Regions from separate parts of the Pantoea sp. R13S299 genome, predicted to be linked through region 1. Evidence: predicted binding sites of a transcription regulator. Region 1 holds the regulator's gene; the other holds the start of a gene.

Region 1 (15,598 bases):
CGTCACCGATGTCAGCGCTGGCATTCTCTTTCTCTGCATCGAATTTCGCCAGCTCCTGCGCCGATGACATATCGGTATCGCTGTGCTTAAGACCATATCTGGTGCTGATGTCGTTCCAGGTATCTTTCCAGTTGGCCCAGCTGTCCGGCATCCCGACGCTGTTGACCTGACCTTCACTGCGCGCGGCTTTTTCCAGCGCGGCGAGGTCGTTATCGGCGGCCTGCGCAACGGGCAGGGTGAGGACTACAGCACTGGCTACTACAGAGGCGATAAACGCTTTCATCTCAGTTGCTCCGGGTGTAAGTTGATGGGCCTGGCTGGTCTAGTCCAGCAAGAACCGAGCCAATGTAGCCCCTGTATATGAACGATTTATGACAAAGCGGTGCGGTGCGCGGGATAGGCGACAAGAGACGTGACGCGTTTGCCCGTCACAGGCGTGTTTACCTGAACAGTAAGAGTGCGGAGTCGCACCAAAATGAGGCTACTGTTGTGGAGTCGATAGCACTCAAAACGGCGGATGCGATTGCCAGCGTACTGCTGACGCGCATTAAGGCGGGTGAGTTCAGCGGCGGGCGACTGCCGTCGGAGCGTGCCTTAAGCGAGGCGTTCAGCACCACGCGGATTACTCTGCGGGAAGCGCTGGGCAAGCTGGAAGCGCAGGGGATGATCTACCGGGAACTGCGTCGTGGCTGGTTTATCGCGCCGCCGCGCTTAATCTACAACCCGCTGCATCACAGCCACTTTCATGCCATGGCGAGGGAGCAGGGACGGCAGGCGACCACCGAGGTGATCGCCGCTGAACAGGTTGCGGCGCACGATAGCGTAGCGACGGCACTGCGACTGGCACCCGGTTCGGCGGTTTACTGCATCCGCCGCCTGCGGCGCATCGATGGGCGCGCGGTGCTCTATGTTGAACACTACCTCAATCCGCGTTTTTTCCCCGGGCTGCTCGATGAAGATCTGACCCGTTCCCTGACCGATCTCTATGACCAGCGCTACGGTATTCGATACGGCGGCGCGCGCTTCACTATTCTGCCCGGTCCGTTACCGGAGGTTGCTGCACCCACGCTGAATGTGGCTCCGGGCAGCCCCGGCTTGCTGATTACCCGTATCAACCGCAACCAGCAAAAAGAGGTGATTGACTGCGACTGTGAATACTGGCGCTACGATGCGCTCTGTGTGGATGTGGAGGCCTGAGGAGTTATTGTGATTTGCATCACACTCGCGCATGATACTGCGCGCTAATAACTCCTTTTTAAAGGTGCAACATGAGTGACAAAAATCCTTTGGCCCGCCACCTTGCAACGGTACTGCAATGGGTGCTGAATCTGGGTCTGCTGAGTCTGGCGATCATCCTGATCGTCTTTTTAGGCAAAGAAACTATCCATCTGGCAAACGTGCTGTTTAACACCGGCGAGCAGGCTTCCTCCTATCTGCTGATTGACGGAATCGTTATCTATTTTCTCTATTTCGAATTTATCGCCTTGATTGTTAAGTATTTTCAGTCGGGTTATCATTTCCCGCTGCGCTATTTCGTCTATATCGGCATCACGGCTATTATCCGCCTGATCATCGTCGACCATAAAAATCCCTTCGATACGCTCTGCTACTCTGCGGCGATTCTGATTCTGGTGATCACCCTGTGGCTGGCAAACAGCAACCGGCTGAAACGCGAGTAATCCCCCTGCCGTCTGACACGACGGCAGGTGTTCGCATCGCTTCTCTGCGCTAAACTAGCGACCTGAAAATTATCGGGAGTGGTGCTATGTCGCAAGACGCACTCAGCTTATTACGTTCGCTCAACTGGCTTTCTCCGTCGCAGGGTACCCTTGCGCCGCCCTTGCTTGACTGGCTGATGGAGGAGGACTCAATGACGCGCCGTTTTGAACAGCATTGTCAGCGAGTCACAGTTCAGCCGCTGCGCGAAGGCTTTATCGATGCCAGCGAGTTGGGTGAGGAAAGGGCGCTGTTGCCAGACGATGAACGCTTCTGGTTGCGTGAAGTGCTGCTGTTCGGCGACGATCAGCCCTGGCTGGCGGGTCGCACTCTGGTGCCGGAAAGCACCCTCAATGGTCCAGAGGCGATGCTGCAACAGCTGGGCACCCGTCCTCTGGGTCGCTATCTCTTCTCCTCGTCGACGCTGACCCGCGATTTTATTGATCCGGGCCAGGTGGAGGGATTGTGGGGACGGCGTTCGCGCCTGCGTCTCTCCGGCAAACCGCTGCTGCTGACTGAACTGTTTTTACCGGCATCGCCGCTCTATCGCGATCTGGTCTGAGGATCCTGTGGTGCAAAATAGCTTAAGTATGAATAAGTGGCGGGCCTATGCTCGCCTGATGCGAATCGACAAACCCATCGGTACGCTACTGCTGATGTGGCCAACATTCTGGGCCTTATGGCTGGCTGACATGTCGATTCCGCCGCTGCCGGTGCTGGCGGTATTCGTGGCCGGGGTGATTGTGATGCGTGCGGCCGGTTGTGTGATCAACGACTACGCCGATCGCAAAGTCGATGGACATGTTGAGCGCACGAAGCACCGGCCACTGGCCAGCGGCGCAGTCAGTGCAAAAGAGGCTAAGCTGCTGTTCGTGATTCTGGCGCTGGTGGCGTTTGCGCTGGTGCTGACCATGAATCTGATGACGATTATGCTCTCCGTCGTGGGGCTGGCGCTGGCCTGGGTCTATCCCTTTATGAAGCGCTATACCCATCTGCCGCAGGTGGTGCTGGGGGCCGCGTTTGGCTGGGCGATTCCCATGGCCTGGTCCGCAGTTAGTGAGTCCTTACCTCTGGTCTGCTGGCTGGTCTTTATCGCGAACATCTGCTGGACGGTCGCTTATGACACTCAGTATGCGATGGTCGACAGGGACGATGATCTGAAGATTGGCGTGAAATCGACGGCGATTTTGTTTGGCCGTTTCGACAAGCTGATCATTGGTCTGCTGCAGCTGGCGACGCTGCTGCTGATGGCGCTGGTGGGGATGATGCTGCATCTGAATGGAGCCTTCTACTGGACGCTGCTGCTGGCGGCTGCGCTGTTTGTTTATCAGCAGAAGCTGATCGCCGGGCGCGAACGCCAGCCCTGTTTCCAGGCTTTCCTGAATAATAACTACGTCGGGATGGTGCTGTTCCTGGGCATACTGATGAACACGCCGCCGTTCAGTCAGCTGTTCTGATAGAGCGTTTTGGGCATAAAAAAGGCGACCTCATGAGGTCGCCTTTTTACTATGCGCGGGGGTCAGTCGTGCGCCACCGCGGTTTCAATCGTCATGCGGACATCGCTGGTGACCAGGTCAGCCAGGATATGCCAGGTCGCCAGAGTCTGCGCGACATCGGCATCACCGCTGTCGCTGATATATCCTTCATCGCGCAGCGTCAGTACCAGCGAGGTAAAGACTGCTTTGTCGAAGAACTCCGGCGCATTGATCCCGTGCAGCACCGACAGACGCTGTGCCAGCGTCCGGCTCTCTTTCTCCAGCGTGCCACGGTTAATCGTCGGCTTGGCGCTGAGAATCGAGAAGGTAATGGCATAACGCTGCAGCGTTTCGCGCACACCGGCAGCCAGCAGCTGCAGCGTACGATAGCGCGCTGCGGTAAAGCGCAACTCACCGGCTTCGAAGGTAATCAGGCCCTGACGCGCCAGCTCCTGACTCACATCAGTCAGCAGTTGTGGCAGCTCATCGGTCTGCCAGCGCAGGAACAGTTCACTCTTCAGCATCGGATAGATCAGGCTCACCTGACGCAGCAGTTCTGCTTCGGTCAGCGTCTGATGCTGCTGAACAATGGCGGCAATCAGCGACGGCATTACCAGCATGTGATGAATGTTGTTGCGATAGTAGGTCATCAGCACGGCCTGCTCACGCGGCAGAATGATGATGTCGCCAATGCTGTCCTTTTCACTCTCAAACTTATTCATACCCAGGGCGTGATCCAGCAGCGCTTCTGCGGAAAGATCGGGTACGGTCGCGTTTGGCGAATAAGGCACATTGCGCAGCAGCTGGGTATAGCACTCCAGCTGTTCAATCAACTGTTCACGGGTTAGTGAGCGCTGACGTGACGCCAGCAGCGCCGTCACACAGAGGTTCATGGCGTTGGCCGCGCCCGCTTCATTGATACGCACCATCAGGCTGGCCGCGATATCATTGACGGTCGGCGTTAACCAGCTCGGACGCTGCGGCTCAATCGGATCGATCGCATCGCGCCATTCCGGCACCCGTTTGTTGAGATAGTTGACCAGCGGCAGCGGCTCGCCAAAGTTAACGTAACCCTGGCCGAGATTGCGCAACTTGCGTAAGCCGCGCACCATCTGCATGAAGCCCTCTTTCTCTTTTGCCGCACCGCGCAGTTCTTTGGCGTACGTACCCACTTCCATCACATGCTCATAGCCAATGTAGATCGGCACCAGCGTGATTGGACGATTGCCGCCGCGCAGCATCGCCTGCAGCGTCATGGCTAAAGTGCCGGTTTTAGGGTCCAGCAGGCGACCGGTACGTGAACGGCCCCCTTCAACAAAGTATTCAACCGAATAGCCGCGGGTGAACAGCTCGCCGAGATATTCGCGGAATACCGTGGCGTAGAGCTTATTGCCTTTAAAGGTACGACGAATAAAGAAGGCGCCCAGACGACGGAAAATCGGGCCGGCTGGCCAGAAGTTGAGATTGATACCGGCTGCAATGTGCGGCGGCACCAGACCCTGATGATAGAGCACATAGGAGAGCAGCAGATAATCCATGTGGCTGCGATGGCAGGGCACATAGACAATCTCGTGGCCATCCTGCGCCAGCTGACGAACCTTTTCGCCGCCATTGACGTTGATGCCCTGATAGAGACGACTCCAGAGCCAGCCCATGACACGGTCGGTGACGCGAATGGCTTCGTAGGAGAAGTTTGCAGCGATCTCCTCCATCATCTCGACGGCATTCTGCTGCGCTTTCTCATGAGAGATTTTCTTGCTGCGTGCTTCATCTTCGACGGCTTTTTCAATCGCTTTGGATTGCAGCAGACGATTAAACAGATCCTGACGCGCCGGTAAACGCGGGCCAATCGCCGCCAGTCGCTGACGGGCAAAATGGATGCGTGCCACACGAGCCAGCTTCTGAGCAATCGACTTATCGGTACCGTGCTCCGTGGCCATGCGGCGCAGCGAGACGGTTGGCGAGAAGCGGACGAAACTGTCGCGTCCATGCCAGATCACGGCAAAGAACTTCTGCACGCCGTTCAGCAACCGCAGATGTGGCGTGGGTTCGCCCTGGACTTCACGTCCTGGTGCGCGGCCAAACATCACGGTGACCGGCAGCATCTGAATATCGAGCTTAGGGTTATTGCGATGCAGGTCCAGGTAATCGTGAAAAATTTTCACCGATTCCACGCTGGGCACAAAATAGGGGAAGACGCGCGGGCCATCATGGATAAACACGTGGCGCGGCAGCAGTGAACCATCAATCTCCAGCGGAGAAAGCGGGTCGGGCAGATGATGCCGCAGACACTGTGCGCGTAAAGTCAGTAAGTCGGCCTTCGAATCGTAAGGCAAAACATACATAATAGGTCGGGTCGGATCCAGACCATGTTCAGACACGGGATCGGCCGGAATGGCCTTACTTTTTACCAAAAACGACAGTGGTAAATTAAGCAATTTGTAATAGAGTTTACGCCAACCTGACATAGACAACATGAAGCCTCTTGTTAGCAAAGCGCCGCAAGCATAGCAGAAAGTGCAGCGAAGATCTGTGGTGGTGCCAATTGCACGCAGCCCAGACATTGACGTCAATCCGATGAAAGGGTTCTCACATCATGGCAAATAATGCCACCGGACTTATCAGAATAGTAAAAGCCGCAGGTTACTCATGGCAGGGACTGCGCGCCGCCTGGCAACATGAAGCGGCGTTTCGCCAGGAAGCACTGGCTGCGCTGGCCGCTATTATTATCGCGTGCTGGCTGGATGTCGATGTGATCTCCCGCATCCTGATGATTGGCGCGGTGGTACTGGTCGTCATTGTCGAAATCCTCAATAGCGCCATTGAAGCGGTGGTTGACCGTATTGGTCAGGAGCACCATCCCCTGGCGGGCCGGGCAAAAGACATGGGCTCGGCGGCGGTGCTGATCAGCATCATACTGGCCCTGTTTGTCTGGGTCGCGCTGCTCTGGACACATTTGCGATAAGCCTTCCACAACGCGCCTCAGGGCGCGTTTTCACTGACAATCGGTTTCCATTTCACCAATACCTGTATATACTCACAGCGACTGTATAAACAACCAGGGGGCGGGATGAAAGCATTAACCAGCAGGCAGCAGCAGGTCTATGACCTGATTCGCGACCATATTTCTTCAACAGGCATGCCGCCTACGCGTGCAGAGATTGCCGCGCAGCTGGGCTTCCGCTCGCCGAATGCGGCAGAAGAGCATCTGAAAGCGCTGGCGCGTAAAGGCGTCATCGAGATCGTTTCCGGTGCATCGCGCGGTATTCGTCTGTTAATGGAAGAAGAAGTTTCAGAAGGGCTACCGCTGATTGGCCGGGTTGCTGCCGGTGAGCCGATCATGGCGCAGGAACATATCGAAACCCACTACAAAGTGGATCCGGGCCTGTTCAAGCCTTCTGCCGACTTCCTGCTGCGCGTCAGCGGAATGTCGATGAAAGATATCGGGATTATGGACGGCGACCTGCTCGCAGTACATAAAACCCAGGATGTGCGCAATGGCCAGGTTGTCGTTGCCCGCATTGATGATGAAGTGACCGTTAAACGCTGGAAAAAGCAGGGTGCTATCGTGCATCTTCTGCCGGAAAACAGCGATTTCGACCCGATTGTTGTCGATACCCGTGCACAGTCGCTGACCATTGAAGGTCTGGCGGTTGGCGTGGTCCGTAACGGCGAGTGGCTCTGATTCTGAGGGCTGCGTGCATTCGCCTTTTCTGATGCTATTCTGTCTGCCCTAATTTTGTCGCCTGCTTAACTGCAGCGACACTGAGCACGGAACGGCGAATGCGCTTTATCACGGCAACGGATAAAAATCTCTGGCGGCTTGCGCTGCCGATGATCCTTTCAAATATCACCGTTCCTTTACTGGGAGTGGTCGATACTGCAGTTATTGGTCATCTCGACAGCCCTGTCTATCTTGGCGGGGTTGCGGTCGGGACCACAGTGACCAGTTTCCTCTTTATGCTGCTGCTTTTCCTTCGAATGAGTACCACTGGCCTGACGGCTCAGGCGTTTGGTGCGGGTGATAAAACCGCTCTGGCACGCGCGCTGACGCAGCCGCTGATTATTGCGCTGCTGGCTGGTGTACTGTTCATCGCTTTACGTTATCCCATTATTCAGCTGGCGACCCATCTGGTTGGCGGCAATCCTGATGTTCTGGAACAGGCGGCGCTGTTTATTCAGATTCGCTGGCTCAGTGCGCCTGCCACCCTGGCAAACCTGGTGATTCTGGGCTGGCTGCTGGGCGTGCAGTATGCGCGCGCGCCGGTGATCCTGCTGGTGGTGGGCAATCTGGTTAACATCGTGCTCGATCTCTGGCTGGTGATGGGGCTGCACTGGGGTGTTGCGGGTGCGGCAACCGCCACGGCGCTGGCGGAGTACATCACGCTGGTCGTCGGCGGCATCATGGTCTGGCGGGTGTTAAAGCTGCGCGGTATTACGTTAAGCCTGCTGAAACAGAGCTGGCGCGGTGACAGCGGTCGGCTGCTGCGACTGAACCGGGATATCATGCTGCGCTCTCTGATGCTGCAGCTCTGTTTCGCCTCGCTGACGGTGCTAGGCGCGCGGCTGGGTCCGGATGTGGTGGCGGTTAACGCGGTATTACTGATGTTCATTACCTTTACGGCCTACGCGCTGGATGGCTTTGCCTACGCGGTTGAAGCGTTTGCCGGTGAAGCGCATGGCGCAAAAGATGGCAGTAAATTGCAGCACGTCTGGCACTCCGCCTGTCGGCAGGCAGTGGTGGTGGCGCTGTTTTTCTCACTGATCTATGCCATTTTTGGCCCGCAGATCGTTACCCTGCTGACCTCTCTTCAGTCACTCCAGCAGACTGCTGACCGCTACCTGGTCTGGCAAATAATCATGCCGCTGATCGGCGTCTGGTGTTATCTGCTGGATGGGATGTTCATCGGGGCGACGCGCGGACGCGAGATGCGTAACAGCATGGTCGTGGCGGCGGCAGGCTATTTTCTGACGCTGCTCAGCGTACCTGTGCTGGGCAACCACGGCCTGTGGCTGGCGGTGACGGTTTTCCTGGCGCTGCGCGGCCTGTCACTGTGGCTCATCTGGCGTAAGCACTGGCGTCAGAACAGCTGGTTTGACGCCTGATCCTGCGGGGGCCGATTCAGGGCGATACAGATTATTCCGTATTATTCCGCGGTTATTAAATTAGCTACTACAATTAACTTTAAGCAGCGCAGTTAACCAGCGCTTTATATCGTTATTTTGTTAAGTAGCAAGATAATAATTAAACCCCGAGAATTGGAGGTCTGCCATGAATAAAGACGAAGCGAGCGGCAACTGGAAGCAGTTCAAAGGCAAAATGAAAGAGAAATGGGGCAAGCTGACCGACGATGATATGCAGGTTATCGAAGGTAAACGCGATCAGCTGGTCGGTAAAATCCAGGAACGTTACGGTTATGCGAAAGATGAAGCAGAGCGCGAAGTAACGGACTGGGAAGGTAAGAACAAAGATCACCGCTGGTAATCAGGGACTCTGATAATCAGCTTAATGCCTTCCGGTGCGCCCGCACCGGCACAGGGATGAAAATGCACAAGGATGTGCAGATTACCCGCGTTTTCCCCGCTTTTTACCCTCATCCTGATGATCGTGTTCGCAGCTTTCATGATGCGTACAGGCTTCAACCGCAGCACAACTTTCACATAAACCATGCGCTTCAATCACGCTGTGGCGTAACGCAAACTGCGCTTCACCCGCCAGCGTTGCGATAATCTTCTCCACGCCCTGCGCCTGCTTTTCTGTAACGGCGGCACAGCGATCACAGACCAGCATCACCGACGTATGGGCTGGCGCTTCAAAGTGGTGACACATGACGTAGCTATTGTTGGACTCTACCCGATGAATGAAACCCTGCTCCAGCAGAAAATCCAGCGCACGATAGACGGTAGGGGGTTTAGCCTGCGGTTCGCTGACGCGGAGCTGATCCAGCAGATCGTAGGCGCTGATTGAGCCGGGCTGCTCGGCCATCAGACGCAACACTTCAGCACGCTGCGAAGTCAGACGCACACCGCGCTGCAGGCACATTTTCTCGGCCTGAATCAAAATTTGCTGCGACGTCATGTTGGTCATGAAAATTCTCCGCTGGATAAGTGATGTTATTTTATCACACATAGTTTCGCGGTGCTGAGGTTGGTTTTCGCCTGAAAAAACAGCATTATTTGCCTGATAAAGCAGCATATTTAGAATTTCAGCCGTCTTCTATCTCAAATCTGACGACAAATCAGATCCATTCTGAATCCACCTGAAGCGGAATTTGTTGGCATTTTGCTTTGCATCTCACTGAGTTAAGAAGTAATGTTCAGAAAGGCTTAAGAAAAGTCTGGCATTATTTGAAATGCCCCTACGCAGTCTGAACTATTACAACGGTTTTTTGATTGGAAAACGTCCAATCCTTTGAATTAAGGCACTGTTTCCTTTGAATTCACAGCAATAACGCGTTAGCCAGGGTTCACAATAGGGCTAACAAACTATTCAGTCGTTGAATGTTTCAATGACAATTTCTCAGGTGATGGCAGGCAAATGGTGAAAAAATCCGCTCAACGTTCAGCGCTGAAGTACTCCGCTGTAGCGACCGCGCTTTTCCTTTCTTCTTCCGCCATGGCGGCAGGGACCTGGTATGATGCACGTAATGACGCCATGGGCGGCACCGGCGTAGCATCCTCTGTCTATGGCTCCGCAGTGCTGGCGAACCCGGCATTGATGACGCGTGCTAAACCCGACGATAACGTCAGCATTATTGTTCCTTCAGCGGGCATTCAGGTGACTGATAAAGATAAGCTGATTGATAAAGTCGATGATATTACGGACACCGTGGATCGTTATCGCACGGTGCTGGGTAACCTAACACCAGCGGATTTCTTCCGTGCTAACTCTGAACTGCGCGCTGCCTCAGGTGATGTGGCCAACAAACTCAGCGATTTGCGCGGTAATAAAGCCGACGGCAGTGCGGGTGCGGCCATAGCTGTTACGATCCCCAATGAAACGCTGCCTTTCGCCTTTATTACCAAAGCCTACGGAACGGCACACGTCCGCGCCAACGTGGTCCAGAGTGATATCGACTATCTGCGTAGTATAGAAAACGGGGCATTCCCACGTCCAGGCGATCAAAATAACCTTCGCTCCAGTGCGAATGGCTTAGCGGCACTGACCATTGATTATGGTGTGGCGGTGGCGCATGAGTTCACCATCGCTGGTCAGCCGGTATCGGTGGGCGTGACGCCGAAAGTGCAGAAAACCTCGCTCTATAACTACACGGCCAGCATCTATAACTACGACAAGAGCGACATCAACAATAGCCAGTATCGCAGCACCGATACCGGTTTTAACGTTGATGCCGGTCTGGCGACCACCTTTGCTGAAAACTGGACGCTGGGTGTGACCGGGCAGAACCTGGTTTCGCGCGATCTGCAGACCAAAGAGGTCAACGGTTACCGCGATACCTACCAAATTCGCCCGCTGGTCACCACCGGTCTGTCCTGGGATAAAGGTCCGTTTACCGTGACGGGCGATGTGGATCTGACTGAAACCAAACGCTTCAAAAGCCAGGATAATAGCCAGTATGCGGCTGTGGGCGCGGAATATCGCGTACTTGACTGGCTACAGCTGCGTGGCGGTTATCGTGCGGACATGCGTTCTCACGACGAAAATGTCGTCACAGCAGGTTTCGGTGTGTCACCGTTTAACAAAGCCGTCCATCTGGATCTGGCTGGCTCAGTGGGTGCTAACAACACCTGGGGCGCGATGATGCAGCTCGGCTTTAACTTCTAAGCGCGTTATTCAGGCTGTTCGGGGGCGGGCGATGCACTATCGCCCGCCCTTGTGTTATCCTTGCACAGAATTCCATCACCTTTAATTACCGGATTGTCTGCGCTTCATGCCTAATTTCTCTTCGCAACGTTTCTCTATCGCCCCTATGCTCGACTGGACCGATCGTCACTGTCGCTATTTTCATCGTCAGCTGACCGGTGACACGCTGCTCTACACCGAAATGGTGACCACGGGCGCGATTATTCATGGCAAAGGGGATTACCTGGCTTACAGTGAGGCGGAACATCCGGTTGCATTGCAGCTTGGCGGAAGCGATCCGGCGGCACTGGCGCAGTGCGCAAAGCTGGCAGAGCAGCGCGGCTACGATGAAGTGAACCTGAATGTCGGCTGTCCCTCCGATCGGGTGCAGAACGGTCGTTTCGGTGCCTGCCTGATGGCCGAGGCGAATCTGGTCGCGGATGCTATTAAAGCGATGCGCGACGTAGTCTCCATTCCGGTCACGGTGAAAACCCGCATTGGTATTGATGAGCTGGACAGCTATGAATTCCTGACCGATTTTATCGGCACGGTAGCGGGACGCGGTGAGTGCGAGACATTTATCATTCATGCGCGCAAAGCCTGGCTCTCTGGCCTCAGCCCCAAAGAGAACCGCGAAATTCCACCGCTGGACTATCCACGCGTATATCAGCTGAAACGCGATTTTCCGCATCTGACGATCGCGCTTAATGGTGGTGTGAAAACGCTTGAAGAGGCTCAGACTCATCTGCAGCACCTCGACGGCGTGATGATGGGACGTGAAGCCTATCAAAACCCCGGTATTCTGGCGCAGGTCGATCAGACGCTGTTTGGTCGTCAGCATCCGGCGGCTAACCCGGTGGAAGTGGTGCGCGCCATGTATCCTTATATTGAAGCGGAACTGGCGAAGGGCACGTATCTGGGACACGTTACACGCCATATGCTGGGACTGTTTCAGGGTATCCCAGGCGCCCGCCAGTGGCGACGTCACCTGAGTGAAAACGCCCACAAGCCGGGTGCCGATGTCCGTGTGCTGGAAGCGGCGCTGGCGCTGGTTGCGGATAAGATCCCGCAGGAAGCCTGATCCGAAATCCAGACCCGAAAAACCAGCCCTGAAAGCTGGTTTTTTTTACGCCACGATATGGCTTTTTTCACCAGGTTACCATGTGTTCTTTAGCTATTATTACTTAAAAATCAATTATTTAACGGTTGGCACGCTTCTTGTAATAGCTATAACAATCAATCTCAAAAAAGGAGCGCTGACGTGGAAATATTATTCGTATTAGGGTTTTTCCTGATGCTATTGCTGACCGGCGTTTCGCTGATTGGCGTGCTGGCTGCACTGGTGGTCGCAACCATCGTGATGTTTGTCGGTGGACTGTTCGCAATTGTTATCAAGGTGTTGCCGTGGCTGGTGCTGGCGGTGATTGCTGTGTGGCTGCATCGTGCCTTTTTTGGCGACAGCGATGAGCGAGCGCGTCGTAAGCTGAGACGTAAGATCAACAGGTTAGACCGCAAAGGCTGGCGCTAAATGCGGTAGCGATCACAGTGTGAGAGATTGCTTAGCGCTGAACTGCAATTAAACATATTTTTTACTTATGTTTTCTGGCAGGATGCCTGTCGTCAAATCGATGTGCCATCGACTCGACATGAATTCATCGCCGCTGTCCCTACACCAGCGCGAACAAAAAATAAAAAAAAGAAGAGGGCTTCCTACGGGAAGCCCTTTTTGTTGCTGCGATTATGGGATTAACAGACAGGATCCCTGCGTGGCACGGCTCTCCAGCATCTGGTGCGCCTTACTGGCCTCTTTCAGCGCAAACTTCTGCTGCTCCGGCACATCCACTTTAATTGCGCCGCTGGCCAGCAGCGAAAACAGTTCGGCGCTGGCAGTTTCCAGCTCCTGACGATTGGTGACATAGCCAAACAGTGAAGGGCGGGTCACAAACAGCGAGCCTTTCTTATTCAGAATGCTGAGATCAATGCCGGTCACCGGACCAGAAGCATTACCAAAACTGACCATCAGGCCATGACGACGCAGCGAATCCAGCGACGCTTCCCAGGTATCTTTGCCCACGGAGTCATACACCACGGCCACTTTTTTCCCGTCGGTCAGTTCACTGACGCGCTGCGCAATATTCTCTTCGCGATAGTTAATGGTCTCCCAGGCACCGGCATTTTTCGCCATCGTGGCTTTTTCCGCTGAACCCACGGTACCGATTAAATGCGCTCCCAGCGCTTTTGCCCACTGACAGGCGATTAACCCGACGCCGCCCGCCGCCGCATGAAACAGGAAGGTCTCACCGGCGCTGATTTTGTAGGTCTGGCGCAGCAGATATTGCGTGGTCAGTCCTTTCAGAAAGCTGGCTGCGCCCTGCTCAACGCTGATCGCCTCCGGCAGATGCATCAGGCGATCTTCCGACACGTTGTGCACTTCGCTATAGGCCCCCATCGACGCCATGCAGTAGACCACGCGATCGCCGGGTTTAAACAGGGTCACACCACGGCCAACCCGCGACACGATGCCCGCGGCTTCCGTTCCCAGGCCAGAAGGAAAATCGGCAACCGGATAAAGCCCGCTGCGAACATAGGTATCGATGTAATTAATCCCGATAGCGCGGTTTTCAACCTGGACTTCATGTTCAGCGGGGTCAGCAGGTTCAAAATCCGTCCACTCTAAAACGTCCGGGCCGCCATGCGCGCTAAACTGAATACGCTTTGCCATTCTGACTCCTGTGATTGTTTCATCATGAGGGTGAGGCACGCACCCCAACTAAGGTATACTTGCGCGTCCCCACAGAAGATCGGTAATGCATTCACTATGGCAGGAAATAAACCCACCAACAAATCGAACGAAACGCAGGATCGCCAGCTCGCAGGCGTGAAAATGCCCCCGCATTCTCTGGAAGCGGAGCAGTCGGTGCTCGGTGGGTTAATGCTGGATAACGAGCGCTGGGATAACGTCTCTGAGCGCGTCGTCACGAATGACTTTTACAACCGCTCGCATCGGCTGATTTTTTCCGAGATGCAGCGGCTGCTGGAAAACAGCAAGCCCATTGACCTGATTACGCTCTCCGAATCGCTGGAAATCCGTGGCGAACTGGAGATGGCGGGCGGCTTCGCCTATCTGGCTGAGCTGGCAAAAAACACCCCAAGCGCGGCGAATATCGGCGCTTATGCTGACATCGTGCGTGAACGTGCTGTGGTGCGCGAGATGATCTCCGTCGCCAACCAGATTGCCGATGCCGGTTACGATCCGCAGGGACGTAACAGCGAAGAGTTGCTCGACTTCGCGGAGTCGAATGTCTTTAAAATCGCGGAAGCGCGCGCGGATAAAGAGGCTGGTCCGAAAAACATCGAGCAGATTCTGGAATCGACCGTTTCCCGTATCGAATCGCTCTATCAGACTCCGCACGATGGCGTCACCGGCGTCGATACCGGCTATCAGGATCTGAATAAAAAGACTGCGGGCCTGCAGGGCTCTGACCTGATTATTGTCGCCGCCCGTCCGTCGATGGGTAAAACCACGTTTGCGATGAACCTGTGCGAAAACGCCGCCATGCTGCAGGAGAAGCCGGTGCTGATCTTCAGTCTGGAGATGCCCAGCGAGCAGATCATGATGCGTATGCTGGCGTCGCTTTCCCGCGTCGATCAGACCCGCATCCGAACCGGACAGCTGGATGATGAGGACTGGGCGCGAATCTCCGGCACCATGGGCATCCTGCTGGAGAAGAAGAACATGTACATTGATGACTCTTCTGGCCTGACGCCCACCGAGGTGCGTTCGCGCGCCCGGCGCATCTATCGTGAAAACGGTGGCTTAAGTATGATCATGATCGACTACTTGCAGCTGATGCGCGTGCCAGCGCTGTCGGACAACCGTACACTGGAAATTGCGGAGATCTCCCGCTCGCTGAAAGCACTCGCTAAAGAGCTGAATGTGCCGGTGGTGGCGCTGTCGCAGCTTAACCGCTCACTGGAACAGCGCGCTGACAAGCGTCCGGTTAACTCGGATCTGCGTGAATCGGGTTCGATCGAGCAGGATGCGGATTTGATCATGTTTATCTATCGTGATGAGGTTTACCACGAAAACAGCGATCTCAAAGGGATCGCCGAGATCATCCTGGGTAAACAGCGTAACGGCCCCATCGGCACAGTACGCCTGACCTTTAACGGTCAGTGGTCGCGCTTTGATAACTACGCTGGCCCGCAATACGACGACGAATAGTCCCCGATTGTGCTGTCATGCACGATCTGTGCATGACAGCCCCCATCATCAGAAAATAGTGTTGGACAACCTCTCGGGTTATCGGGTTATCTGTAACAAAGCGACGCCCATCACGCTGTGGAAACGGAATGACTCACGTAGACGATTACGACCTTAAAATCCTGACTTTATTACAATCTAACGGCCGTCTGACCAATCAGGAACTCAGCGATCTGGTCGGCCTTTCCGCCTCACAATGTTCCCGCCGCCGTATCAATCTGGAACAGGCTAATCTCATCCTGGGTTATCACGCCCGGCTGTCACCCGATGCGATCGGGCTTGGCATGGTGGGATTAATAGAGGTGCGCCTGATTAACCATACCGCCGAATATGTTGAGA
Region 2 (15,598 bases), on a different contig from region 1:
GCCGTTCCCGGACATTGGCGACATTGGTCAGAACAGCTTCCGCAGCACCACCGACGAAATCAAACGTAAAGCCAGAGAGCACGGTCACACCCTGCGTCAGGCGGCGCTGGAAGCAGCAACCCCGCGCCCGCTGTTCCACGGCACGCCGGACGAGGTGGCGGATGGCCTGCAGCTCTGGTTCGAGACCCAGGCCGCTGACGGCTTCATCATCAATGGCGGCACGCCCGATACCTTTGAACGTTTTGTCGACCGCGTGGTGCCGATTCTGCAGGCTCGCGGCCTGACACGCCGCGACTATCCGGGCAGCACTTTGCGCGACAGCTTCGCACTGAAACAACCCGTTAATCAGTTCACCTCACAATAAGGGCACAAGCCATGAAAACAACATCGCGTCTTCTCGCCCTGCTTATTCTTGCCGCCAGCAGCCATGCACTGGCTGAAGACACCAGCGTCTCCTATAACGGCCAGCGCGTCAGCCTGGAAGCGAATAAAGCGCCAATTAATACCGTGAAGAATCCGGACGCCATCGCGCAGCTGCCTGCCGGTCATCATTTTGTGGTGCCGGGTTCGTTTACCGTGGCGGTCGCGGCGCTGAATTCGCCGCCGCTGACGGTGTTTTCCGATGACAACAAAACCCTGCTTGGCAGTGAAGTTGATATCGCCCGGCTGGTCGCTGACAGCCTGGGACTGAAACTCAATGTGGTGCCGACGTCCTGGGAAGACTGGCCGCTGGGCGTGGCGTCGGGCAAGTATGATGCGGCAATCTCCAACATCACCGTGACCAAAGATCGTAAACAGAAGTTTGACTTCGCCACCTACCGCAAAGACTCCCTGGGTTTCTATGTCAAAACCAGCAGCCCGATCAAATCCCTGACCAAAGCAGAAGATATCGCAGGGCTGCGGATCATTGTGGGATCCGGCACCAATCAGGAGGCGATTCTGCTGGCGTGGGATAAAGAGAATCAGGCCAGGGGCCTGAAAGCCTTCACACCGATCTACGCCAAAGATGACGCCGCCCAGACGCTGGCGCTGCAGGCAGGCCGTGCGGATGCCTACTTTGGTCCGAATGTCATCGGTGCCTGGAAAGCGGCGCTGACCGGTAAAACCCGACTGGTGGGCAGCGTCGATGGCGGCTGGCCAAAAGCGGCGCACATTGCGGTGACGGTGAAGAAAGGCAGCGGGCTGGCTGAACCAATTAGCACCGCGCTGAACGGCACAATCGGCAATGGCGACTATCAGAAGGTGCTGAATCGCTGGGGCGAAGGTGTTGAAAAGATCGATCGTTCTGAAATCAATCCCGCCGGACTGGGCGACTAAGGAGCAGACCATGAGTGAATCCACATTTCGCGAAGTGTCGCCTGACGCACCGGAGCTGCAACCCATTCTCGGCGGCCTGTTCGGTGAATATTCCGCACGCTACGGCGACTACTTCGCCCGCCATAAAGAGCAGGAGCTGACCGAATGGTATCTGCCGCCACAGGGGCTGTTTATTGTGCTGGAGCGTGACGGCGAGATCATCGCGATGGGCGCTTACAAACCCTATGACCCGCAGACCGCCGAGCTGAAACGCATCTGGACCCGCAGCGATCTGCGTCGTCAGGGGCTGGCGCTGGTGGTGTTACAGGAGCTGGAGCGGCGAGCGCTTCAGGCGGGTTATCAGCGGCTGTTCCTTACCACCGGCTTCCGCCAGCCGGAGGCGGTGCGGCTCTATACCGGTCACGGCTATCAGCCTCAGTTTGACCTCAGCGGCGATCTGGAGCGTTACGGCCAGCCGCCGCATGACGGGCGACTGCGGTTTATCAAAGTGATCGGTGTTTATAACGTCGCCGAAGCGAGTTAAGGAGTGACGATGAGCAAACATCAACAGTTACAGGTCGTGCCGGCGCGTTATCCGGCACGCACCGCCGGGGCTATCGTGGCGCTGTTTATACTGGCGGGCGTGGTGCAGTCGGTAGCCTTTAATCCGCGCTGGGAGTGGAGCGTGTTTGCCCGCTGGTTCTTCGATCCGGTGATCCTGCATGGTCTGGGTCAGACGCTGCTGCTGACCCTGCTGGGCACAGTATTCAGCCTGTTTTTTGGCGGGCTGCTGGCGCTGGCGCGCCTCTCCTCGTCGTGGCTGCTGAGCACGCTGGCATGGGGCTATATCTGGCTGTTCCGTTCGCTGCCGCTGATTGTGGTGCTGATCATTCTTTATAACTTCTCCTATCTCTACGACACCCTGTCGCTCGGCATTCCGTTTACCGGCCTGTCGTGGGGCGCGTTTCAGACAATTAACGTGCTGGGCCAGTTTCAGGCCGCCGTTATCGGTCTGACGCTGGTGCAGGCGGCTTACAGCGCGGAGATTATTCGCGGCGGGATCCTCGGTGTCGATCATGGTCAGATGGAAGCCGCGTCCGCGCTGGGGCTTTCCGCCACGCGCCGCACCTTCCGCATCATTCTGCCGCAGGCGCTGCGCGCCATTATCCCTACCGCGTTCAACGAGATCATCAGTCTGGCGAAAGGCACCTCCGTGGTTTACGTGCTGGCGATGCCGGAGCTGTTTTACACCATCCAGATGATCTACAACCGCAACCAGGAAGTGATCCCGCTCCTGATGGTGGGAGCCGCCTGGTATCTGATTATTACTACCGTCCTGTCCGTGATTCAGTACAACGCTGAACGCTGGATGGCCCGCAGCGTCACGCGTGAACCACAACCCTCTCGCTGGCGACAGTGGCGCAATCGCGTCACGCCACTTCATCCGACCGAGGAGATCAGCCATGTCCGAAGCCATTGATTACCGCACCTCACACACGACCGGTGCCATCAGCATTACCGGCGTCAGTAAACGATTTGGTAAACACAAAGCGCTGGATGATGTCTCGCTGTCGCTGGAACCCGGCTCAGTCACGGTGATCCTCGGCCCGTCCGGTTCCGGTAAATCTACGCTGCTGCGCACCATCAATCATCTGGAGCGGGTCGATGAGGGCTTCATTCAGATTGATGGCGACTACATCGGCTATCAGCAGCGCGGTAATAAGCTCTATGAGCTGAAAGAGAAGGCGATTCTGCGACAGCGCATCAACGTTGGTTACGTGTTCCAGAACTTCAATCTGTTCCCGCACCTGAGCGTGCTGGATAACCTGATTGAAGCGCCGATTGCGCATCGGCAGTTAACCAAACCGGAAGCGATAGAGCGGGCGGGCGAACTGCTGGATATTGTCGGCCTGCGCCATAAAGCCGATGCCTGGCCACGTCACCTGTCGGGCGGACAGCAGCAGCGCATCGCCATTGCGCGGGCGCTGATGCTCAATCCGCGCGTGATGCTGTTCGATGAGCCGACCTCGGCGCTGGACCCGGAGCTGGTCGGCGAAGTGCTCGACGTGATTAAAAAGCTGGCGCGTTCCGGCACCACGCTGGTGATTGTGACTCATGAGATCGGCTTTGCCCGGGAAGTGGCGGATAACGTGGTCTTTATGGTGGATGGCCGGATTGTGGAGCAGGGCAGCACGACGCAGGTGCTCAACAATCCGCGTCATGAACGTACCCGCCGTTTTCTGGCGCGCGTGTTATGAGGGCGCTGACGTTAACGGTGCTGGCGCTGATTCCATCGCTGGGTTATTCAGCCGCAGAGAAACTTGATGTTCTGCAAAACGAGACGCCGATCCATGCACCAGCAAATCCCCAGGCAATCAGTAAAATTCCGGCTGATTACCACTTTATCGAACCCGGCACGCTGACGGTGGCGACTTCTGCGACTAATTCACCACCGCTGTCGCTGCTGGCGTCTGACAATGTGACGCGGATCGGCAGCGATCCTGATATAGCCCGGCTGCTGGCGGACAGCCTGGGATTAAAGCTGAAGCTGGTGCCGGCTTCGTGGGAGGACTGGCCGCTGGGCATCAGCGCCGGACGCTATGATGTCGCGATGTTCAATATCGCCGTCACCGAAGAGCGTAAAAAGAAGTTCGATTTTGCGACCTATCGTGCCGACAATCACGCCTTTGCGGTGAAAAGCGACAGTCAAATCAGCCGGATTAATAGCCCGGCTGATATCGCCGGTAAGCGGATTATCGTTTCGTCGGGCACCAATCAGGAGCGTATATTACTGAGCTGGGATCAGCAGAACCGGGCCAAAGGTCTGCCTGCGGTGACGCCTATCTACCTTACCGATGATGCATCGGCGACGCTGACGCTGTTGTCGGGACGGGCCGATGCGATATTCGGGCCACACTCTATGGCCGCCTGGAAAGTGGCGTCACGCGGACAGACAAAGCTGGTGGGTAACGGGCCGTTTCGCGCCTGGGTTGCCGTGACCACCAAAAAGGGCAATGGCCTGGCCCCTGCGCTACAGACGGCACTGGATGGCACCATCGCGGGCGGGCAGTATCAGCAGGTGCTGGCCCGCTGGGGCGAACAGGATGAAGCCATTTCGCAATCGACGGTGAATCCACCGGGTATTGTTTACTGAGTCTGCAGAGCCGGTGGCCGCACCGGCTCTGCAGTAAAATTGCGTGTCAGAACAAGGCCGCATTGCCGCCTGGGTCTCTCTCATCCGACCGCGCGCTGCTCGCAGCGCCTCCCCGAATTGGGCTACACTCTTCAGCGTTAGTGATTTAACCTGCCCGCCTTGCGTTAAAATCGAGTGCGTGGCGGAGTAATTAACCTGGAAGCCCCATGAAAATCAGATTCCTTTCTGCCAATGAGCCAAAACTGGCTGAGGTGCGCAAAATACTCGAACCCATCGGGGTCGAAGTCCTGCCCATCGCCCGTCGCATCGAAGAAATTCAGACCGAAAACGAACTGGACCTGGTGCGCGACAAACTGACCAAAGCCTTTTCCCTGATTGGGCGACCGCTGTTTGTGGAGCATACCGGCCTCTATCTGGATGGCCTGAATGGTCTGCCCGCCGGTCTGACCCGCATCTTCTGGAACCGCCTGGACGCAGAGCGCTTTACCGCGCTGGTGCAGGGGCTCGACAGCCAGGCCGTGACGGCCAAAACGGTGCTCGGCTACTGTGATGGCCGCAAAATGTACCAGTTTTCGGGTGAACTGCGCGGTACCATCGCCGCGAAACCGGCCGGGACACGCGGCTTCCAGTGGGACTGCGTGTTTATTCCCGAAGGCTATGAGCAGACTTTTGCAGAAATGGGCGAACTCAAGAATGAGATTTCGATGCGGCGCATCGCGCTGGATCGCTTCGCCACCTTTTTAAAAACCTCGCGGGGAGTGGCATGAAACCTGAACTCAAACGCGCCTATGATTCCGGCAAACTGATTCTTTTTGCTGGTGCCGGTATTTCGCGCAATTTTGGTCTTCCCGAGTGGCATGAACTGATTGCTCATCTGGCTAACGAGCTGGGCTACGATCCAAAAATCTTCAATACCTATGGCACGCATCTGTCGCTGGCGGAGTATTACAAACAGAAAAAGGGGTCGCTTGGCCCGCTGCGTAGCTGGATGGATCGTGAGTGGCACCGCCCGGATATCGATGTCCGATCTTCTGAAATTCATACCATGATTACCCAGGGTAATTTCTCGCGTATTTACACCACCAATTACGATCGCTGGCTGGAAGCGGCACATGAAGCGCACGGCGTCCCGTATTACAAAGTGGCGAATGCCGCTGATCTGGTCTCGCTGACTGAGGATAAGCGTCACATTATCAAGCTGCACGGTGACTTTGATGATGACACCTCCATCGTCCTCGATGAGAGCAGCTATTTTGAACGGCTCTATTTTGACTCGCCACTCGACATCAAACTGACCCATGACGTGATGGGCAATTCAGTGCTGTTTGTCGGCTACAGCATCAGTGATTTCAACATTCGTCTGTTGTTCTACCGTCTGACCAAGATGTGGGGCCGCACCGGGCTGGCAACCGCCCGACCGAAATCGTACCTGTTCACCAACCGCAACAACCCGGTGGCCAAAGAGGTGCTGGGGCAGTGGGGGATCGAGGTGATCGTTTCCGAAGAGGACGATCCACGCAAAGCACTGGCGATGTTCCTCGAAGAGTTGCTGGTGTAGTCAGCGTCGTGTCCGGCAGAGAAGCGTCAGGAAAAAGAAAAAAACCTGCGCCCGGTTAAGGTTAGCTGGCGCACAACCGATAAACTCTATTCTCTGCTGGCAAAGCATAACCGGCATGATATACTGTATGTATACACAGTACCTGAGGGCGAAAAGATGGCTGTTGAAACAAAATTTGTTGTAGTCAGAAAGGGTGAAGAGAAGATGACGTTTGCCAATAAGAAAGAGGCCGATGCCTACGACAAAATGCTCGATATGGCCGAAGCCTTCACTGACTGGCTGTTACAGCATCAACCTGCACTGGATGAATCTCAGGCGGAAACGCTGGGCCTGCTGATTGCAGAGCAGAAAGATGCGGTTCAGCATATTCTGCGCACCAGCAAACTGCCGGAAGCGGCTGCCGTTTCAGAACCTGAAGCAGTAACGCATTCTCAGCCTGAAGCCGTGTCAGACGAGGGTGCGGATGAGCAGGTTGAAGAGCCTGCTGCAAAGAAAGTGCGTGCCGTCAAAGCCGCGTAACCTTCACAACGCCGGAAGCGAACCTTCCGGCGTTGCTGTTTCAAAGGGCATTTTGATTCGTTGTTCTGCCTGTTCTGTGGCAATCATTCATCATTAAACAGTTCCCCTCTCCGGTTTATCGCCATAAATTGTAACCTGCGCTTTAATTTCATCATCCTGCCCGCTCAATCCTCCTGAACAGCCTTAATTCCATCGGTTCTGATGAGCTTAAAACGGTCAAGACTTTTTAAGCTGATAAGTGGATCTCGATCGCTGTCACGCTTTTTGCCCTGACAGATTGAGGTCACGAATAAAACTGATAAAGTTCCCGGACTGGATTGTTACTGCTTAGGTAGGCAAAACCTGATTTCTGGCCTCTGCCGGACATCAGGTTTTTTTGTTTCTGGGGCTCCGATGAAAATCGCCAAAATTCTTAATAATAATGTGGTGATGGTTCAGGATGAACAGGGGCGCGAGCAGGTCGTCATGGGCCGAGGGCTGGCGTTCCAGAAGCGCGTTGGTGACAGTCTCAATAGCGCGCAGATTGAGAAAGTGTTTGCGCCGCAAAGTGATGTGCTGGTCCGTCGGCTGGAGGAGCTGTTAAACCAGATTCCACCTGAAGTGATGACCACCTGCGACCGCATTATTGATCTTGCGACACAGCGTCTGGGGAAACTACAGGAGAGCCTGTATATCACCCTGACCGACCACTGCTATTTTGCCATTGAAAGGCAGAACAAAGGTCTGCCGATTAAAAATGTGTTGCTGTGGGATATCAAACGCCTCTATCCCAAAGAGTTCGAACTGGGGCAGGAAGCCAGGGCAATCATCTCCCGTCGTCTGAATGTCGAACTACCTGAGGATGAAGCCGGGTTTATCGCGCTGCATCTGGTGACGGCACAGCTTCATAATGAAATGCCGGAAGTGATGGATGTCACCCGGGTGATGCAGGAGATCCTGCAACTGGTGAAGTATCAGTTGCAGCTGGAATATAACGAATCGTCACTGAGTTACCAGCGGTTTGTCACCCATCTGAAGTTTTTTGCGCAGCGGATGCTGACGCGAACCGTGGTCGACGATGACGATGTTTCATTGCATACGGCAGTAAAAGATAACTATCCCAAAGCCTGGAAATGCGCGGTGAAAATCGCGCAGCATTTGCAACAAAGCTATCAGCGTGAGCTGACGGCGGAAGAGATTATGTTTCTCGCCATCCATATCGAACGGGTGAGAAAAGAGGGGAAGTAAGCCCCAACAACTGGATTGTTACTGCTTAACGCAGGCAAAACCTGAGCGCGGCCTCTGAAAAGAGGTCGTTCCCGGGTTTTTTTTATTTTTGGCTCAGTCAACTGATGTCCGCGGGCATAGGTTGTAAGGAAATCGGGATGGAATATCACACGCTGGCGCAGGATATCCTTAGCCATATTGGTGGCAGGGAGAACATCGTAAGTCTGGTGCATTGTGCCACGCGGCTTCGTTTTAAACTGAAAGAAAACCACAAAGCCGATGCTGAAGGACTGAAGAAAAATCCGGGCGTCATCATGGTCGTCGAAAGCGGCGGACAGTTTCAGGTGGTGATTGGCAACCATGTTCACGATGTCTGGCAGGCTGTCCGTGCAAAAGCGGGACTGTCGGATGAGACCCCTGCATCAGCAGAGGATGAGAAGTCAGGTAACCTTTTCAGTCGGCTAATCGATGTTGTGTCCGGCATTTTCACGCCGTTTATCGGCATACTTGCCGCCTCCGGTATTCTCAAAGGTCTGCTGGCGCTGGCGCTGGTCTGCGGCTGGCTTTCTGTTGAAAGTGGTACGTATAAAATCTGGTTTGCGGCCAGTGATGCCCTGTTTTACTTCTTTCCGCTGGTGCTGGGCTACACCGCGGGTAAAAAGTTTGGCGGTAATCCCTTTATCACTATGGTGATTGGTGGAGCGCTCACTCATCCAACGATGCTTGCTGCCTTTAATGCCAGCCAGCAGACCGGGAGCATGACGGAGGCGTTTCTCGGCATCCCTGTGACCTGGTTTAATTACAGCGCGTCGGTCATCCCCATTATTCTCGCCGCGTGGGTAAGTTACTGGCTGGAAAAACAGAGCACCCGCCTGCTGCCCGCCTCCATGAAGAACTTTTTTGCGCCATTGATCTGTCTGAGCGTCACTGTGCCGCTGACTTTCCTGGTGATTGGCCCACTGGCCACGTGGCTGAGCCTGCTACTGGCCAACGGTTACCAGTGGATTTATGCGCTGGCGCCCTGGCTGGCTGGCGCCGCCATAGGGGCGCTGTGGCAGGTCTGTGTGATTTTTGGTTTGCACTGGGGGCTGGTGCCTCTGATGATCAACAATCTTGCCGTACTGGGTCATGACTCGATGCTGCCCATGCTGCTGCCTGCTGTCATGGGGCAGGTTGGCGCGGCACTGGGCGTTTTTCTGCGCAGCCGGGATGCGCGCCAGAAGATGCTGGCGGGTTCATCTGTAACTGCCGGGATCTTTGGCATTACTGAACCCGCAGTCTATGGCGTTAATCTGCCGCTGCGCCGTCCCTTTATCTTTGGTTGTGTAGCCGGTGCCATCGGCGGTGCCGTGGTCGGCTTCAGCAGTACCCACGTTTATTCGTTTGGCTTTGCCAACATCTTTACCATCGCTCAGATGATCCCGCCTGGCGGTGTCGATGCCACGTTATGGGGTGGAATTGCCGGTACGCTACTGGCGCTGATCCTGAGCTGTGTCATGACGCTGATAGCGGGAATGCCCCGTAACAGCACGGCAGACACCGCGATTCCAGTGATGCCTGGCGAAGATGACATCCTCTCACCGATGACCGGCACCGTACTGGCGCTTGATCAGGTACCGGACGCGACCTTCGCCAGTGGCCTGCTGGGACAGGGCGCGGCCATCATTCCTTCCGACAACAAAGTCATTGCGCCCTTCGCGGGTGAGGTTGCCTCGCTGTTTCAGACCCGACACGCCATCGGCCTGTTGAGTGACAGCGGTATTGAGCTGCTGATCCATGTGGGTATCGATACCGTCCGGCTCGACGGCAAACCTTTCACGGCACATGTCCAGCCAGGCGATAAGTTTAAGCCTGGCGATCTGCTGCTGGAGTTTGACCGTCAGGCCATTCTTGATGCCGGATATGACCTGACAACCCCGATCATCATCACCAATAGCGATGAGTACCGTGAGGTGATGAAAGTCGCAGGGAGCGCTGTTACTGCAGGAACATCTTTACTCAGCATCATTCATCGATAAAAGGAGAACAGGATGAAAACTTTCCCGGATTCATTTTTATGGGGCGGTGCGGTTGCCGCTAATCAGGTTGAAGGCGCATGGCGTGAAGAGGGCAAAGGCCTCTCAACCTCAGACGTGCAGCCACAGGGGATTTTTGGCCCGGTAGTGGATCGCATTGCGGGCAGCCAGAGTCTTAAAGACGTGGCGATCGATTTTTACCACCGTTACCCGGACGATATCAGACTGTTTGCAGAGATGGGATTCAGCTGTCTGCGGGTTTCAATCGCCTGGACGCGTATTTTTCCAAACGGTGACTAGCAGCAACCGAACGAGGCTGGCCTGGCCTTTTACGATCGCTTATTCGACGAGCTGGCAGCCCATAACATTACTCCGCTCGTGACCCTGTCACATTATGAAATGCCCTGGCATCTGGTTAAGCACTATGGTGGCTGGGGTAATCGTCAGGTGATTGGCTTCTTTGAGCATTATGCCCGTACGGTATTTGCCCGCTACAGGAACAAAGTCAGACTCTGGCTGACCTTTAACGAAATCAACATGTCTCTGCATGCGCCGATGACCGGCGTGGGCCTGCCGGAAACCAGCAGTCTGGGCGAAATTTATCAGGCTATCCATCATCAACTGGTGGCCAGCGCTCTGGCGGTCAAAGCCTGTCATGAGATTAACCCTGATGCCAGCATCGGCAATATGCTGCTCGGGGGGCTGGTCTATCCGCTGAGCTGTAAGCCTGATGATGTGCTGGAAGCGCTGCAGGAAAACCGGAAATGGCAATTCTTTGGCGATGTACAGTGCCGGGGAGCTTACCCTGGATATATGTTGCGCTTCTTCCGCGACAACAACATCCAACTGGATATCACGGATGACGATCGCCAGATACTGCAGTCGACCGTCGATTTTATCTCGTTCAGCTACTACATGTCAGGCTGTGTCACCGCCGATGAAGCGCTGAATGAGAAGATGCGCGGTAACATTCTGAGCATGGTGCCCAATCCCCATCTGCAGAGTTCTGAATGGGGCTGGCAGATCGACCCGGTCGGGTTGCGTACCCTGCTGAATTTGCTGTGGGATCGTTATCAAAAGCCGCTGTTTATTGTTGAAAATGGACTGGGTGCTAAAGACATTCCGGATGCAACCGGCGTCGTGCAGGATGACTATCGCATCAGCTACCTCAACGATCATCTGGTGCAGGTCCGTGAAGCCATTGAGGATGGCGTTGAAGTCATGGGATATACCAGCTGGGGGCCGATCGATCTGGTCAGCGCATCTAAAGCCGAGCTGTCTAAGCGGTACGGCTTTATTTATGTTGACCGTGATGACAACGGAGAAGGATCGCTGGCGCGCAGTCGTAAGAAAAGCTTCTACTGGTATAAAGAAGTTATTGCGACAAAAGGAGCCTCACTGAAAAGCTAATTCGTGTGCTCAGTGGTACAGCGCGGCCGCCGCGCTGTACCACCCATTCAGCTCCTGCTCAGTCCGTCTCGCGGTGTTTAACCTGATAGCGGGTGCTTCTGCCGCCGCCTTCAAGCCGGTAAAGACAGCCTTTTTCAACCAGGTCTGCCAGATGACGGGTCGCGGTAGCCTTACTCACTTTGGCCACTTTCTGATACTGACTGGCACTGATGCCCAGTTCGAAACCCTGCTCACCGCCATCTAACAGCCGGTTCAGCACTTTTACCTGCTCCGCACTCAATCCCATACCCTGATGCCGCAGCCAGAAGCGCGCCTTCATCTGCGTGCGATCGATAACGTTCATCGCCTGTTTCAGGCTCTCATCCAGAATATCAAGAAACCACACCAGCCAGCCGGTGATGTCCAGGCCGCCTTTCTGCGTCTGCTCAAGGATGCGGTAATAACCGGCACGCTGCGCCAGAATCGCGGGTGACATGGCATAGAGGCGGATACTCTGGCTGTCCGCCTGCGCCAGCGCCAGATCGGTTAACGCTCGCGTGATACGACCATTACCGTCATCAAATGGGTGCAGAGTGACAAACCACAGATGGCAAATAGCGGCGCGCAGCAGCGGGTCCAGCATCACATCATGCTGACTGCGGTTGAACCACTCAATAAACTGCACCAGCTGCGGTTCCAGTCCGTGTCGTGGTGGCGCTTCAAAATGCACGGTGGGGCGATCGATGCGGCCGGAGACCACCTGCATTGGCTCACTGCCGCGCAGCGTGCCGACGCTCAGGCGCTGCACTGTCCATTCATCCGCCGGGAAGAGCCAGTGATGCCACTGGAATAATCGGTCCAGCGTCAGTGGCTGGCTGCGGTTGTTGATCGCATCGAGCATCATCGCGGCCAGTCCCTCCGAGCGATCGGAGACCGGCCAGGGCTGCTCTTCTGTCACGCCTAACCGGCGCGCCAGCGATGAGCGCACTGACTGCACGTTGACCCGCTCCTCTTCGATGGCGGATGAGGAGAGGATATTGCTCAGCAGGGTATCGAGCGTCTGGGTGTCACTGTCTGACTGCAGGCTGGCACGGCCCAGCAGTAAACCACGCTGCTGCTGCAGATGGCGCAGGCGCGGTAACAGCACGGCATCCTGCCACTTAAATTGGGGCCAGTCCGGCTGTTGCCAGATCCAGTTCACGCTCATAATCGGCTCACAATAAAAGAGGATGAGCCGAATACAGGAGGCTATTCGGCTCATAGAATGAGTCGATAATAGCGAATATCTGGCTCACAGGCCAGTCACGCGGAATTGAGGGCAAAAAAAAGGACCCGAAGGTCCTGTTTGCTTAGCGGGAGAACTGCATAAAGGTGTCTGAATAGTAGTGAACGATCCAGGCGACATACGCTAACCAGACAACCATCCCAATAGCTAATCCTGATTTACCGATCATTGTTCTCTCTCCACTGCGATAAGGGGGCTACAGCAACTGTTGACATAAACTGACAGTAATAGCGGGCGGCAGTATTGTTGCAGATCAAAAAAAGGCCGTTCATTAGCAGAGCCACAACCCCTTTGCGATCAACTTCCCTGTATCACGCACTCTGAGACCCTCATCACGGCGGGATAAGAGCTATTAAAGTTCAAAAAAACGGCGCCGATAGATGATCTCAGGAGCACCATAACTACAAGGAGGTATTTGAGCGGGTAAATTTCAGGGGAATCACTATGGCCAGTCAGAAAACACATAAGAAAAAAATGGGTACCCGTGCGCAGATGTTAATCATGGGGGGTTTAACGATAGTGCTGGGATTTACCGTGACGATCGGGGTCCTCAGCTGGCAGTCAGGTAAAGAACAGAAAGAACTGGCCGAAAAATATCTGCAGCAAATTGCGCAGAGCCGTGGCTTACAGGTACAGCAGGAGCTGAGTCATGCCCGCGATGTGGCCAGCCTTCTCGGTCAAAGTCTGATCGCGTTACCCCGCGCCGGAATTACCGATCGCAAAGCGGTCGATAAAGTGATGGAGTATGCGCTGCGCGCCAATCCAGATTATCTGTCGATGTCAGTCATATTTGAACAGAATGCGTTTGATGGCCGGGATGCTGATTTTGCCTCACAGCCGGGTCAGGCCCCACAGGGTCGTTATGCCTTTTTTGTGGATCGTGACGCGTCAGGTAAATACGCGATGCATCCGCTGCTCTCCTATCTGACGCCGGGTCAGGGCGATTACTATCTGGTCCCGCAAAAATCACAAAAAGACACGCTGACTGAACCCTACAGTTATGCCTATAACGGCGTACCGACGCTGCTCACCTCTGTCGCGGCCGTGATTATGGATCAGGGCACCTTAAAGGCGGTTGTCACCTCTGACATCTCACTGGCATCACTGCAACAGAAAGTGAATCAGATCAAACCCTGGCAGGGCAGCGGCTATGCGCTGTTGCTCTCCAGTAACGGGAATGTGGTCTCCTCGCCGGTGAAAGATGAAGCCGGCAAACCCTGGAAAGGCGAAAAAGATGGTTTTACGACGAAAGTCGTACAGCATTTTGATGCCGTCCTGGGTGAAGACGCACTGGTCACCTGGCAGCCGGTAGTAATTGGTAACAGCGATAAACCCTGGTATCTCGGCGTCGTGGCACCGGTCAGTCAGGTGATGGCCGCCTCCACCCGACAGCTGATGTGGGCGGTGATCCTGATGGTCGTGAGCGTGATGCTGGTCGGTGCGGTGCTGGGCATGCTGTTCAGCCGTAAAGTGCTGCGTCCGATTGGCGGCGAGCCGGTTGAAGCGGCCCATATTGCGCTGGCCGTTGCCGATGGCAAACTGGATAACCGGATTGCGGTGAAAAGCGGCGATAGCAGCAGCCTGTTCTTTGCGCTTCACACCATGCAAAGCCAGCTTCGCCAGATTGTCGGACAGATTAAAGATTCCAGCGAATCGGTACGTCAGGGTGCAGGCGAAATTGCCAGCGGCAACCTCAATCTGGCGTCACGCACCGAAGAACAGGCTGCCGCGCTGGAGCAGACCGCCGCCAGCATGGAGCAGATCAGCGCCACGATTCGCCTGAATGCCGATAACGCGCAGCAGGCGACCAGCCTGACGGAGAACGCGACTCACATTGCCAGTCGCGGTGCCTCGCTGGTGGGTGAAGTGGTGCAGACGATGGCGCAAATCGATGATAGTTCGAAAAAGATCGGTGACATTACCACCATGATCAACAGCATCGCCTTCCAGACCAATATCCTGGCGCTGAACGCCGCGGTGGAAGCCGCACGTGCCGGTGAACAGGGCCGCGGTTTTGCGGTGGTTGCCTCTGAAGTACGTAATCTGGCCCAGCGCAGCGCGAATGCGGTGAAGGAGATCGGCGCACTGATTGAAGAGTCGAGCGTACGCGTCGAGAGCGGCGTCCGGCTGGTGAATGATGCCGGTAAAACCATGCAGGAGATGATGCACGCGGTGAATTCGGTGCAGGGCATTATCGGTGAGATTGTCACCGCATCAAGCGAACAGGCGCGCGGCATCAGCCAGGTAACGATTGCCGTGAATGAAATGGATGGCGTCACTCAGCAGAACGCCGCGCTGGTGCAGCAGATGTCGGCGGCCGCCAGTTCGCTGGAAGATCAGGCGCAGCAGCTGTCACAGACGGTGGAGCAGTTTCATCTGGCGTAAAGAGGCGTATGCTCTCTGAGCCAATCTCTGCGTCACAGACTAAAAAACCCGCCATCGGCGGGTTTGTTTTTATCACTGTTCCGTCAGCCGCACACCGCTGCTGGCATCAAACAGGTGCATCTTATCGGGATTCACGGTCACCGGCAGCGTGCCGCCTGGCACGGCATCACTGCGGCCGCTCAGCTGCATATGCAGCGGGAAACCCTGCCAGTTCAGGTGTAACAGCGTTGATTCACCCGTGATCTCCACAATCTTCACCTCCGCCGGTTGCCCGCTGGCATCAAAAATCAGATCGTGGGGACGTACGCCCAACGTGACGGGCTGATCGGCCTGTAGCTGCGCGGCACTGTGCCAGCGAGGCGGTAACGGCAGCCACTGCGCGCCACAGCAGACGCCAGGCAGACCGTCCTGTGTCTGGAAGCGGGCATCCAGCAGATTCATCGGTGGTGAACCGATAAACCGCGCCACAAAGGTATTAACCGGACGGTCGTAAATCGCCAGCGGCGCACCCTGTTGCACAATCACCCCTTCTTTCATCACCACAATCTGATCAGCAAGCGTCATCGCCTCGACCTGATCGTGGGTGACATAGACCATCGTGGTTTTGAAACGCTGATGCAGGGACTTAATCTCGGCGCGCAGCTCCATGCGCAACTGTGCATCAAGGTTAGAGAGCGGCTCATCGAACAGAAACACCTGCGGATTGCGCACCATCGCCCGGCCCATCGCCACGCGCTGCCGCTGTCCACCCGATAACGCCCGTGGATAACGCTGTAAGAGCTGATCGATGC

The links. The regulator LexA, encoded in region 1, represses DNA repair genes until DNA is damaged. The targets are predictions, from matches to a motif close to TNCTGTATGTACATACAGNA.
Region 2: ACN1CO_RS14890 (YebG family protein) is a predicted target of LexA. The motif match lies at 6,130-6,149, and genes of this name have one in related genera.

Annotation. Positions count from the first base shown of each region.
Region 1 covers NZ_JBLYEF010000002.1:27,436-43,033, forward strand. Annotated here, with positions in the region: gene ACN1CO_RS11105 (ABC transporter substrate-binding protein) at 1-283, opposite strand, end outside; gene ACN1CO_RS11110 (UTRA domain-containing protein) at 490-1,197, shown strand; gene psiE (phosphate-starvation-inducible protein PsiE) at 1,269-1,679, shown strand; gene ubiC (chorismate lyase) at 1,766-2,278, shown strand; gene ubiA (4-hydroxybenzoate octaprenyltransferase) at 2,289-3,173, shown strand; gene plsB (glycerol-3-phosphate 1-O-acyltransferase PlsB) at 3,236-5,659, opposite strand; gene ACN1CO_RS11135 (diacylglycerol kinase) at 5,788-6,156, shown strand; gene lexA (transcriptional repressor LexA) at 6,262-6,876, shown strand; gene dinF (MATE family efflux transporter DinF) at 6,975-8,297, shown strand; gene ACN1CO_RS11150 (CsbD family protein) at 8,464-8,676, shown strand; gene zur (zinc uptake transcriptional repressor Zur) at 8,758-9,279, opposite strand; gene ACN1CO_RS11160 (conjugal transfer protein TraF) at 9,730-10,977, shown strand; gene dusA (tRNA dihydrouridine(20/20a) synthase DusA) at 11,084-12,076, shown strand; gene pspG (envelope stress response protein PspG) at 12,257-12,523, shown strand; gene ACN1CO_RS11175 (quinone oxidoreductase) at 12,734-13,717, opposite strand; gene dnaB (replicative DNA helicase) at 13,814-15,220, shown strand; gene ACN1CO_RS11185 (Lrp/AsnC family transcriptional regulator) at 15,349-15,598, shown strand, end outside.
Region 2 covers NZ_JBLYEF010000003.1:96,857-112,454, forward strand. Annotated here, with positions in the region: gene ACN1CO_RS14850 (LLM class flavin-dependent oxidoreductase) at 1-364, shown strand, start outside; gene ACN1CO_RS14855 (ABC transporter substrate-binding protein) at 376-1,317, shown strand; gene ACN1CO_RS14860 (GNAT family N-acetyltransferase) at 1,328-1,840, shown strand; gene ACN1CO_RS14865 (amino acid ABC transporter permease) at 1,850-2,776, shown strand; gene ACN1CO_RS14870 (amino acid ABC transporter ATP-binding protein) at 2,760-3,554, shown strand; gene ACN1CO_RS14875 (ABC transporter substrate-binding protein) at 3,551-4,450, shown strand; gene ACN1CO_RS14880 (non-canonical purine NTP pyrophosphatase) at 4,657-5,217, shown strand; gene ACN1CO_RS14885 (SIR2 family protein) at 5,214-6,008, shown strand; gene ACN1CO_RS14890 (YebG family protein) at 6,165-6,527, shown strand; gene licT (BglG family transcription antiterminator LicT) at 6,921-7,754, shown strand; gene bglF (PTS beta-glucoside transporter subunit IIABC) at 7,892-9,751, shown strand; partial or broken gene ACN1CO_RS14905 (glycoside hydrolase family 1 protein) at 9,764-11,158, shown strand; gene ACN1CO_RS14910 (Fic family protein) at 11,217-12,344, opposite strand; gene ACN1CO_RS14915 (methyl-accepting chemotaxis protein) at 12,867-14,807, shown strand; gene ACN1CO_RS14920 (ABC transporter ATP-binding protein) at 14,880-15,598, opposite strand, start outside.